4 regions of the Tardiphaga sp. OK245 genome follow, and region 1 is predicted to be linked to each of the others. Evidence: riboswitches for the same ligand, from Rfam matches in the RefSeq annotation. Region 1 holds a riboswitch; each other region holds the start of a gene.

The links. A riboswitch is a leader RNA that binds a small molecule or an ion and turns the genes downstream of it on or off. The one in region 1 is predicted to bind cobalamin.
Region 2: linked by a shared signal. The riboswitch ahead of BLW80_RS11150 (TonB-dependent receptor) and the one ahead of BLW80_RS20475 (ribonucleoside-diphosphate reductase subunit alpha) in region 1 are both predicted to bind cobalamin.
Region 3: linked by a shared signal. The riboswitch ahead of BLW80_RS02620 (DUF1636 family protein) and the one ahead of BLW80_RS20475 (ribonucleoside-diphosphate reductase subunit alpha) in region 1 are both predicted to bind cobalamin.
Region 4: linked by a shared signal. The riboswitch ahead of BLW80_RS02565 (TonB-dependent receptor plug domain-containing protein) and the one ahead of BLW80_RS20475 (ribonucleoside-diphosphate reductase subunit alpha) in region 1 are both predicted to bind cobalamin.

The regions. Positions count from the first base shown of each region.
Region 1 is NZ_FNWZ01000004.1:392,563-394,758, reverse strand. It holds gene BLW80_RS20485 (GlxA family transcriptional regulator) at 1-199, shown strand, start outside; gene BLW80_RS20480 (hypothetical protein) at 206-403, opposite strand; cobalamin riboswitch at 581-795, shown strand; gene BLW80_RS20475 (ribonucleoside-diphosphate reductase subunit alpha) at 915-2,196, shown strand, end outside.
Region 2 is NZ_FNWZ01000002.1:937,534-939,729, reverse strand. It holds gene BLW80_RS11155 (alkaline phosphatase D family protein) at 1-345, opposite strand, end outside; cobalamin riboswitch at 491-680, shown strand; gene BLW80_RS11150 (TonB-dependent receptor) at 787-2,196, shown strand, end outside.
Region 3 is NZ_FNWZ01000001.1:579,795-581,990, reverse strand. It holds gene cobT (nicotinate-nucleotide--dimethylbenzimidazole phosphoribosyltransferase) at 1-968, opposite strand, end outside; cobalamin riboswitch at 1,068-1,258, shown strand; gene BLW80_RS02620 (DUF1636 family protein) at 1,368-1,817, shown strand; gene cobU (bifunctional adenosylcobinamide kinase/adenosylcobinamide-phosphate guanylyltransferase) at 1,814-2,196, shown strand, end outside.
Region 4 is NZ_FNWZ01000001.1:564,949-567,144, forward strand. It holds gene BLW80_RS02555 (O-acetylhomoserine aminocarboxypropyltransferase) at 1-2, shown strand, start outside; gene BLW80_RS02560 (alpha/beta fold hydrolase) at 6-794, shown strand; cobalamin riboswitch at 841-1,044, shown strand; gene BLW80_RS02565 (TonB-dependent receptor plug domain-containing protein) at 1,077-2,196, shown strand, end outside.

The DNA.
Region 1 (2,196 bases):
GACCAAAATGACGCCGGCAGATTTTGTGGAGGGCGCCCGGATCGACACGGCACGCAACCGCCTCGAAGGCAGCGATCTGCCGCTGAAGGTAGTGGCTTATGAATCCGGTTTCACCACCGCCGAACATATGCGTCAGGTCTTCGTGCGGCGGCTGGGTCTGACACCCAGCCAGTATCGGGCCAGCTTTCGCGCGGTCTGATTCTGCTCAGGCGAGTTGCAGCGAAGAAATCGGATCGCTCGCAGGAAAGCTGTCCATCAGCGCTTCGTTCAGCATCTCGTCGAGTCGGCGCCGGGCGATCTGCTCCGGTGTCTCGAACGCCGTGAGCGCGCCTGCGTGCTCCACGAAAGCGTTGAACTCGGTTCTCTCAGTGCTCGTTGCCAGGTTCCGCACGGCATCCTCCATCGATTGATGTGGCTCTTCTGCGCCTCACGGTCCTTTCGGACAACGAATCGCATCGTGCAGAAACCGCCAACGATCCCGCGGTTTCCGCCACACAAGCGGTTGTCCACTGAACCAACAGCCCTACCGAATTTGTTGCGTTCGGCGCCAATGCTCGCTTGACACTTCACCGCGGGTCACACCAAATGTAGATGTCACGGTCCGCCTGGTCGCAAGACTTGGTGGCTAAGAGGGAAGCCGGTAAAGACGCTGTTTTGCGTCATATTCCGGCGCTGCCCCCGCAACTGTAAGCAGTGAGTCTGTTTCGATTGAAGTCACTGATGCGCAAGCATCGGGAAGGCTGAAACAGACATTGACCTGCGAGCCAGGAGACCTGCCGCGACACCAGAACGTCCATGGGCGGGGTGTCCCAGCGGTCGCTTGCAGGCAATGCCGGCGGATCTCCGCCGTGTATTTTGCAGCGTCCTTTCGGCCCCAGCCCCCATTGCTTGATGCATCACACGGGGTCTTGCCGATGCCTACTTCCTCTTCCGCTTTGTCCAACGGACGCGATGCGGCTCATGCGCCGCTGATTCAACTGTCGCCGGAAACGCTCGCTGCGCCTGCGCGCGAACCCTCGATGCAGATCATCCGGCGCAACGGCACCGTATCTCCCTTCGACGGCAGCAAGATTTCCGTGGCCATGACCAAGGCCTTTCTGGCCGTCGAGGGCCACACGGCAGCGGCCTCGCGCCGCGTCCATGAGGCGGTGGAACAGCTGACCGGCGAAGTCGTGGCGGCGCTGACTCGCCGCGTCGGTGAAGGCCGCACCTTCCATATCGAGGACGTCCAGGATCAGGTCGAGCTGGCGCTGATGCGCAGCGAGCACCACAAGGTGGCGCGCGCCTATGTGCTGTACCGCGAGGAGCGCGCTCGCACCCGCGCGGAGGAACTGGCGGCGAAGCCGGCGCTCGTCTCCACCGCACCGGTGCTGCATGTCACGCTCGCCAACGGCACCCGCGCCCCGCTCGATTCGGCGCGTCTCGCGCTGATCGTCAACGAGGCCTGCGCCGGCCTTGACGGCGTCGATGCCGCCCCGGTGCTCGAGGAAACCCGACGCAATCTCTATGACGGCATCACGCTGGATGAGCTGGCACTGGCCGGCATCATGGCCGCGCGCACGCTGGTGGAGCAGGAGCCGGACTACACCTTTGTCAGCGCCCGCCTGCTGCTCGACAAACTGCGCACGGAAGTCCTTTCCTTCGTTCATGGCAGCCCGACCCACGCGTCGCAGGCCGACATGACCACGCGCTACGCCGAATATTTCGGCGCTTATATCAAGACCGGCATTGCGGCCGAGCTGCTCGATCCCGAACTCGCGCGCTTCGACCTGAAGCGAATCGCTGCCGCGCTGAAGCCGGAAGGGGACCTTCAGTTCCAGTTCCTGGGCCTGCAAACGCTCTATGACCGCTACTTCCTGCATGTGCAGGGCAATCGCATCGAACTGCCGCAGGCCTTCTTCATGCGCGTTGCCATGGGCCTCGCGCTGCGCGAGATCGACCGCGAAGCCCGCGCCATCGAATTCTACAACCTGCTGTCGTCGTTCGACTTCATGGCCTCGACGCCGACGCTGTTCAATTCCGGCACGCTGCGGCCGCAGCTGTCGTCCTGCTTCCTCACGACGGTGGCCGACGATCTCGACGGCATCTTCAAGTCGGTGAAGGACAACGCACTGCTGGCGAAATATTCCGGTGGTCTCGGCAATGACTGGACTCGCGTGCGCGGTCTCGGCGCGCATATCAAGGGCACCAATGGCG
Region 2 (2,196 bases), on a different contig from region 1:
ATGCGAGAGATCGCGGAATTTGACACGGTAGAAGATGTCCTGCCCGGCTGGCAGGTTATCGAGCAGCAACTTCGCCGTGAAATCGCTCTCGGGCAGCGCCGTGATAACCGGCAACATGCGCGCATTGCTGAAGGATTCGGTAGTGGCGACCTCCACCATCATCTGCGCCGGCCGATCCGCGCGCGACCAGATCATGCCGCTGCTCGTCCCGACATCGCCGGACTGCACGCCATGCGACACGAGCGGACGATCCGCCGCACGGCTGAGGTAAGGCATCGCCAGGAAGCTTGCGCCTGCTGCGGCTGAGTGCGCGAGGAAGCGACGACGGGAAATATGTAGCGCCATGGCGAACTCCTGATCCTGGCTCTGGCACCAGTGGCTCTAGGCAGATCGCTTGACGCTGCGATGACAAGTGATGCGCAATATCAACACCCGCCAAAGCAAGCTGCGAATGACTGGCAGCTTGATTGACACATTTGGAAATTTCACCTTAACGTGAACGCGACGGTTCCCTTCGGGGATCAAAAGGGAATGCGGTGAGGGGGATCCCCCGATTCCGCGGCTGCCCCCGCAACTGTAAGCGGCGAGCCTGCGCCAAGAGCCACTGGGTGTTCACCTGGGAAGGCGGCGACAGGCACTGACCCGCGAGCCAGGAGACCTGCCGCCAGTCGTGGTCACACGCGAGCACATTGGGCGGGGTGTCCTGGTGGAAGTCACACTGCCTGTTTGAAAGCGGCGGGGCGACTTGGTTTGCGGTGACGTGCCACGTAACCGCGAGTCCTGTTCATGACCTCCGTTTCTCCCGTCGCATTGAAGCGACATACTCCCTTTCTTTATTCTGTTGCTCTCTCCTGCTTTTTGTGTCCGAGCGAAAGCTGGTCGCAAACCTCACAGTCGAGCCAGACGCTCGATCCTGTTGTTGTTCAGCCGTCAGCGACGCCTCAGCGCGCACGCCGCGCCACGAACGGCAATGCATCGCGCGCTGCGCGCTCGCGGCAGCAGCGCAATGTCGCCGCCAATACCGGCGCACCGGTCGCCACGCCGACAGGCGCTGTCTTCGCAGCGCCGACGCTCAACCTCACAGGCACTACATCCACCGGCAGCCGCCTCGGCCTCACGCGCCTGCAGACGCCGGCCAGCGTCGAGGTCATCTCGGCGGAAACCATGGCCGAGCGCGGCCAACAGAACGTCGTCGATGCCGTCACGCAGAATGCCACCGGCATCACCGCCATCGGAGATCCCGGCAATGGCGGCGTCGCCTACAGCACCCGCGGCTTCTCCGGCACGGATTCGGTGAAGATACTGCTCGATGGCACGCGGCTCTATGTCGGCGCGGGCACCGTGAACTTTCCGTTCGACACCTGGTCCACCGAGCGTATCGAGGTGCTGCGCGGTCCGGCCTCCGTGATGTTCGGCGAAGGCGCGGTCGGCGGCGCGATCAACATCATCTCGAAGATGCCATCATGGATTCCGCGCAATCAGGCCGAGATATCGCTCGACAGCAACATGGAACGCCGCATCGCCGTGGACAGCGGCGGCCCGATCAACAAGGACGTCGCCTATCGCATCACCGCCACCGGCAACATGTCGGACGGCTGGGTCGACCGCGGCAACAGCTCGAACATAGCGCTGCATGCTGCCGTGCAGGTCAAGCAGACCGAAGACGTGGTCTGGACGATCTCGACCGACTACGGCGATCGCCAGCCGATGCGCTATTTCGGCACGCCGTTGATCAACGGCCAGTTCGATCCGGCGCTGCGCTTCAAGAACTACAATGTAGGCGACAGCACCATCCGCTGGCAGGATAGCTGGAATCAGGTGAAGACCGAGTGGCAAGTGGCCGACGGCATCTCGATCCGCAACACGTTGTACTATCTGTACAGCAAGCGGCACTGGAAAGAGCTCGAAAATTATGCGTTCAATCCGGCCACCGGCCTGATCGATCGCAGCACCTATCTGGAAATCTTCCACGACCAGCAACAGATCGGCGACCGCTTCGACGCCACGTTCAAGGGCCATGTACTCGGGATGGCCAACGAATTCGTCGCTGGCTTCGACGTCAACCGCATCGACTTCAAGCGCTCGACCAACTCGCCCTATGGTGGATCGTCGTCGGTCGACGCCATCAATTTCAATCCTGGCCTGTACTTCAGTCCCGATCCGCTTACGTCGGACTTCTCCAGCGTGACCAACCAG
Region 3 (2,196 bases), on a different contig from region 1:
GCGCCGGTGCCTTCACCGAGCCGCAAGCCGAGATCGAGTAGCGGCTGGGCATCGAGCGCATTGAGCACCATGTCGTGGCCGCGTTCAGCCGAACGATGTGCGAAGACGCAGTAGCCGCGTGCAGCCGGACACAGACGAACGGCGAGCAGTGCCGCGGCGCTGGAGATGAAGCCGTCGATGATCACCGGCCGCCGTTGCGAAGCTGCGCCGAGGATCGCTCCGGCCATGCCTGCGATTTCCAATCCGCCGAATTGGGCCAGCACATCCAGTGGCGCAGTTGCGTCGCTGCGCGCTGCCGCCTTCGTGATCGCCGCGCGCTTGCGCGCCATGCCGGCATCATCCTGCCCGGCGCCAACGCCGATACAATCATCCAGGGGTGCCGGTGCGAGTCGATGAACCACCAGTGCCGATGAGGCCGTGTTGCCAATTCCCATCTCGCCGAGCGCGATGATGTCTGCGCCGGCCTTGATCTCACCGACGGCGATTCTGAAGCCGCGCGTCAGCGCATCGGCCGCGTGCTCTGCCGTCATCGCTGGCTCGCGCGCGGCATTCGCCGTACCCATGCGGACCTTGGCGTCGATCAGCTTCGGATGGAGAGGCAGTTCCGCAGCGACGCCGATGTCGATCACGCGCACACCGATGTCATTGGCCGCGGCGAAAGCATTGGCCGTGGCGCGGCCGGCCAGATAGGTCATCACCATCGCGACCGTGACCGCCGACGGATATTGCGACACGCCTTCGGCCACCAGTCCGTGATCCCCCGCGAACACCAGCAGCACGGCATTGTCACCGCGCGGTTCGCCTGGATGCCGGATCATGCCGAGTTGCAATGCCAGCTCCTCGATTCGACCGAGCGATCCCAGCGGCTTGGCCTTGCAGTCGATGGCGGCGCGGATTCCTGCCGCGATCTGCGGGTCAACAGGCGCAATGGCGGGCGGTTGCCACAAGGGCTGGGAATGGGCGGACATAGGGTTCCTTTTCGCGGCCTAACTGACGCAAGACGACCTGCAAGGTCAACAGGTCCGGGCTACAGTCCGTCGGCGCGGTTGACCCCGGCGCACCCGGCAGATAGCGTCTTTTGCGATGGTCCTTCCGCGTGGAAGGTGAATAGGGAAGCCGGTTTGAGGCCGGCGCTGCCCCCGCAACTGTAAGCGACGAGCCCGCGCCGGTGCCACTGGGAATTCTTCAGAATTCTTGGGAAGGCGGCAACAGGCTGTGACTCGCAAGCCAGGAGACCTGCCATCACGAACTGTGCTTTGGAGGCGTCGTCGGGGCGGGGTGCACCGGACGGGAGCGAACCGACGGCAATGCTGTCGGCGCGATCCAACAAAGCTCGTAAGCCCGTGAGGGCGTGAACTGAGCATGTGATGGATCACGACAGCGCCGATATCTCTGGCGAACAAATTTCGGTCGAACCGCCGCGCCCCGTGCCCGCTGGTCCCGTTGTCGTGAGTGTGTGCATCAGCTGCAAGGCCGCCGAAACTGGCACGATCGTCGGGCCGGACATGTTCGATGCGGTGAAGGCCGCCCTCGGCGATGGCGATGGCGCCGTGATGGTGCGTCCGGTGCAGTGCCTCAGCGTCTGCAAGCGACCGGCGACCGTCGCGGTGACGAGCCCTGATGGCTACACGTTCTTGTTCGGCGATCTGCAGACCGATAGCGGCAGCGCGGCGCTGGTGTCTTTCGTGGAGTCCTATCAGAAGGCCGATTACGGTCTGGTGCCATGGCGCGAGCGCGCCGAGGTGCTGCGCAAGGGCATGGTCGCGCGCGTGCCGCCGATGCGTTGGTCGCCTGAAGATGGGCGTGCGCCGAAATGACCGCGACCTCTACCACGTTGGTGCTGGGCGGTGCGCGCTCGGGCAAGTCGTCCTTCGCCGAAAAGCTGGTCGATGGCATCGGCCTGACGAAAATCTATCTGGCCACTGCGACGGCCGGTGACGACGAGATGCATGCCCGCATCGCGCAGCATCGCAAGCAGCGCGGCGAAGGCTGGATCACTGTGGAAGAGCCGCTGGCGCTTGTCGATGCGCTGACGCGCGAGGCCACGGTCGGGCGCGTCGTGCTGGTGGATTGCCTGACACTGTGGCTGTCGAACCTGATGTTTGCCGAGCGCGATCCAGAGATTGAAGCGAAGCGCCTGGTGCGCTTCCTCGATGTCTCGCGCTATCCGATCGTGTTCGTGTCCAACGAAGTCGG
Region 4 (2,196 bases), on a different contig from region 1:
GAGCGATGCAACTCACCGTCAACGGTCACGAGACCTATATCGCGAATGGCGGCCGCACGTTCGATCCTTCCCTGCCGGTGGTCGTGATGATCCACGGCGCCGGCTTCGATCACTCGACCTGGGCGCTGCATACGCGCTGGTTCGCGCATCATGGCTTCGCCGTGCTGGCGCCGGATCTGCCCGGCCATGGTCGCTCAAAGGGTGAAGCGCTCACGACCATCGCCGATCTCGCAGACTGGACCGCAGCATTGATCGAGGCTGCAGGCGCAAAGACTGCGCGACTGATCGGCCATTCCATGGGCTCGCTGATCGCGCTGGAGGCTGCAGCGCGGCATCCCGGTAAAGTCACGCGCCTCGATCTGATGGGCACGGCAGGAACGATGACCGTCGGCCCGGATCTGCTCAAGGACGCCGAAGCCAATCAGCATTCCGCCATCGACATGGTGTCGATCTGGGGGCTCGGCTTTCGCGCCGAACTCGGCGGCAGCCTCGCGCCGGGGTTGTGGATGCATAGCGGTGCACAGCGCGTGCTCGAAGCCACAAAGCCGGGCGTGTTGTTCGCCGATCTCAACGCCTGCAATACATACCAGAATGCGCTGACCGCTGCGGGCCAGCTTGAAATCCCGGTCACGCTCATCCTCGGCGAACGGGACATGATGACTCCTGCCAAGGCCGGCAAGACCCTGGCCGCCGCATTGAAAAACGCCCGCACGGTGATTCTGCCGGGTACGGGCCACATGATGATGGTCGAACGTCCCGACGACGTGCTCGCCGCGCTACAGCACGAGCAATAGAGTCTAGAAGTCTTCGATGACTGTTGCACCGCGCGGCGCGCTGTGCTTCCTGTCCGGTGTTATCGGTGCCTCCGCAAGGAGGTGAAACGGGAATGCGGTGCGGGGAAATGTCCCCTATGCCGCGGCTGCCCCCGCAACTGTAAGCGGCCATTCCAGGTCCACAAAGCCACTGAATTTGCATCGCAGATTCGGGAAGGCGGACCGGGAGACCACCGCGAGCCAGGAGACCGGCCGGTAACGAGTTTCACACTCGTTCGACGGTGGGTCGACGGAAGGGGTTATATGACTATCCGGAATTTGGCCGCAGGCACTGCGGCCGTTGTTGTTCTGTCCTGCTCTCATAGTGCTGCGCATGCGCAGTCCAGTGCCGAGCAGCTCTCCGAAATCGTGGTGACGGCGGACAGAGCACCCGAACAGCTCAATCGCACTGGCAGTTCGATCAGCGTCGTGTCGGGCGAGACCATTGCGACCAGCAATCCCGGCTCGCTGGTCGATGCGCTGCGCACTGTGCCAGGTCTCGACATCAGTGAAAACGGCGGCCCTGGCGGCACCGCGAATGTGCGCTTGCGCGGCGGCAACACCGGCCAGACGCTGGTGATGATCGACGGCATCCGCGTCAACGATCCCACCGCCGCATCGGGCGACTTCGAATTCGCCATGTTCACGCCTTCGGCGATGGAGCGCATCGAAGTCCTGAAGGGCCCGCAGAGCGCGCTCTATGGCTCAGACGCCATGGGCGGCGTGATCAATATCATTACCAAGAAGGGCTCGGGCCCTGCGCAAGTTAACGTGCGCACCGAAGCCGGCAGCTATGGCACTGTCATGACGCAGGGATCGCTGACCGGCACCAACGGTCCGTGGTCCTACGCTTTCACAGGTGGCGGTCAGCATTCGAACGGTTTCTCGCGTTACGGTTATCGTATCCCTGCCCTCGAAGCACGTTTTCCGAATCTCGAAAACGACAGCTTCGATCGCGTCGGCGGCTCGGCGCGCATCGGCTACGATGCAGGCGAAGGCATCCGGCTGGAATCCGGCATCGTCCATTCGTTCACGCGCGCAGCCTACGATGCGGCCAGCGGTACATATCCAGATACAGGATCGTCCACTGACCGCCTGCTGCAAACCGTCTACGGCCGCGTTGGGATCGACTCGTTCGGTGGGGTGTTGACGCACAACATAACTGTCTCGAATACCCATACCGAGCGCTCGTTCAACGAACTCAGCTATCCACTCAGTATGCGGCCGCCGCCGGGCGCGACCGCAAGGATCTTGGATTACTGGGGCAACAGTCTCGGCGCAGAATACCAAGCGACGCTGAAACTTGGCGCTTTCGGCTCCCTGATCTACGGTGCCAAGACCCAGAGCGAAACGGCACAGACTTTCACCACGGGCATCCTTCCGA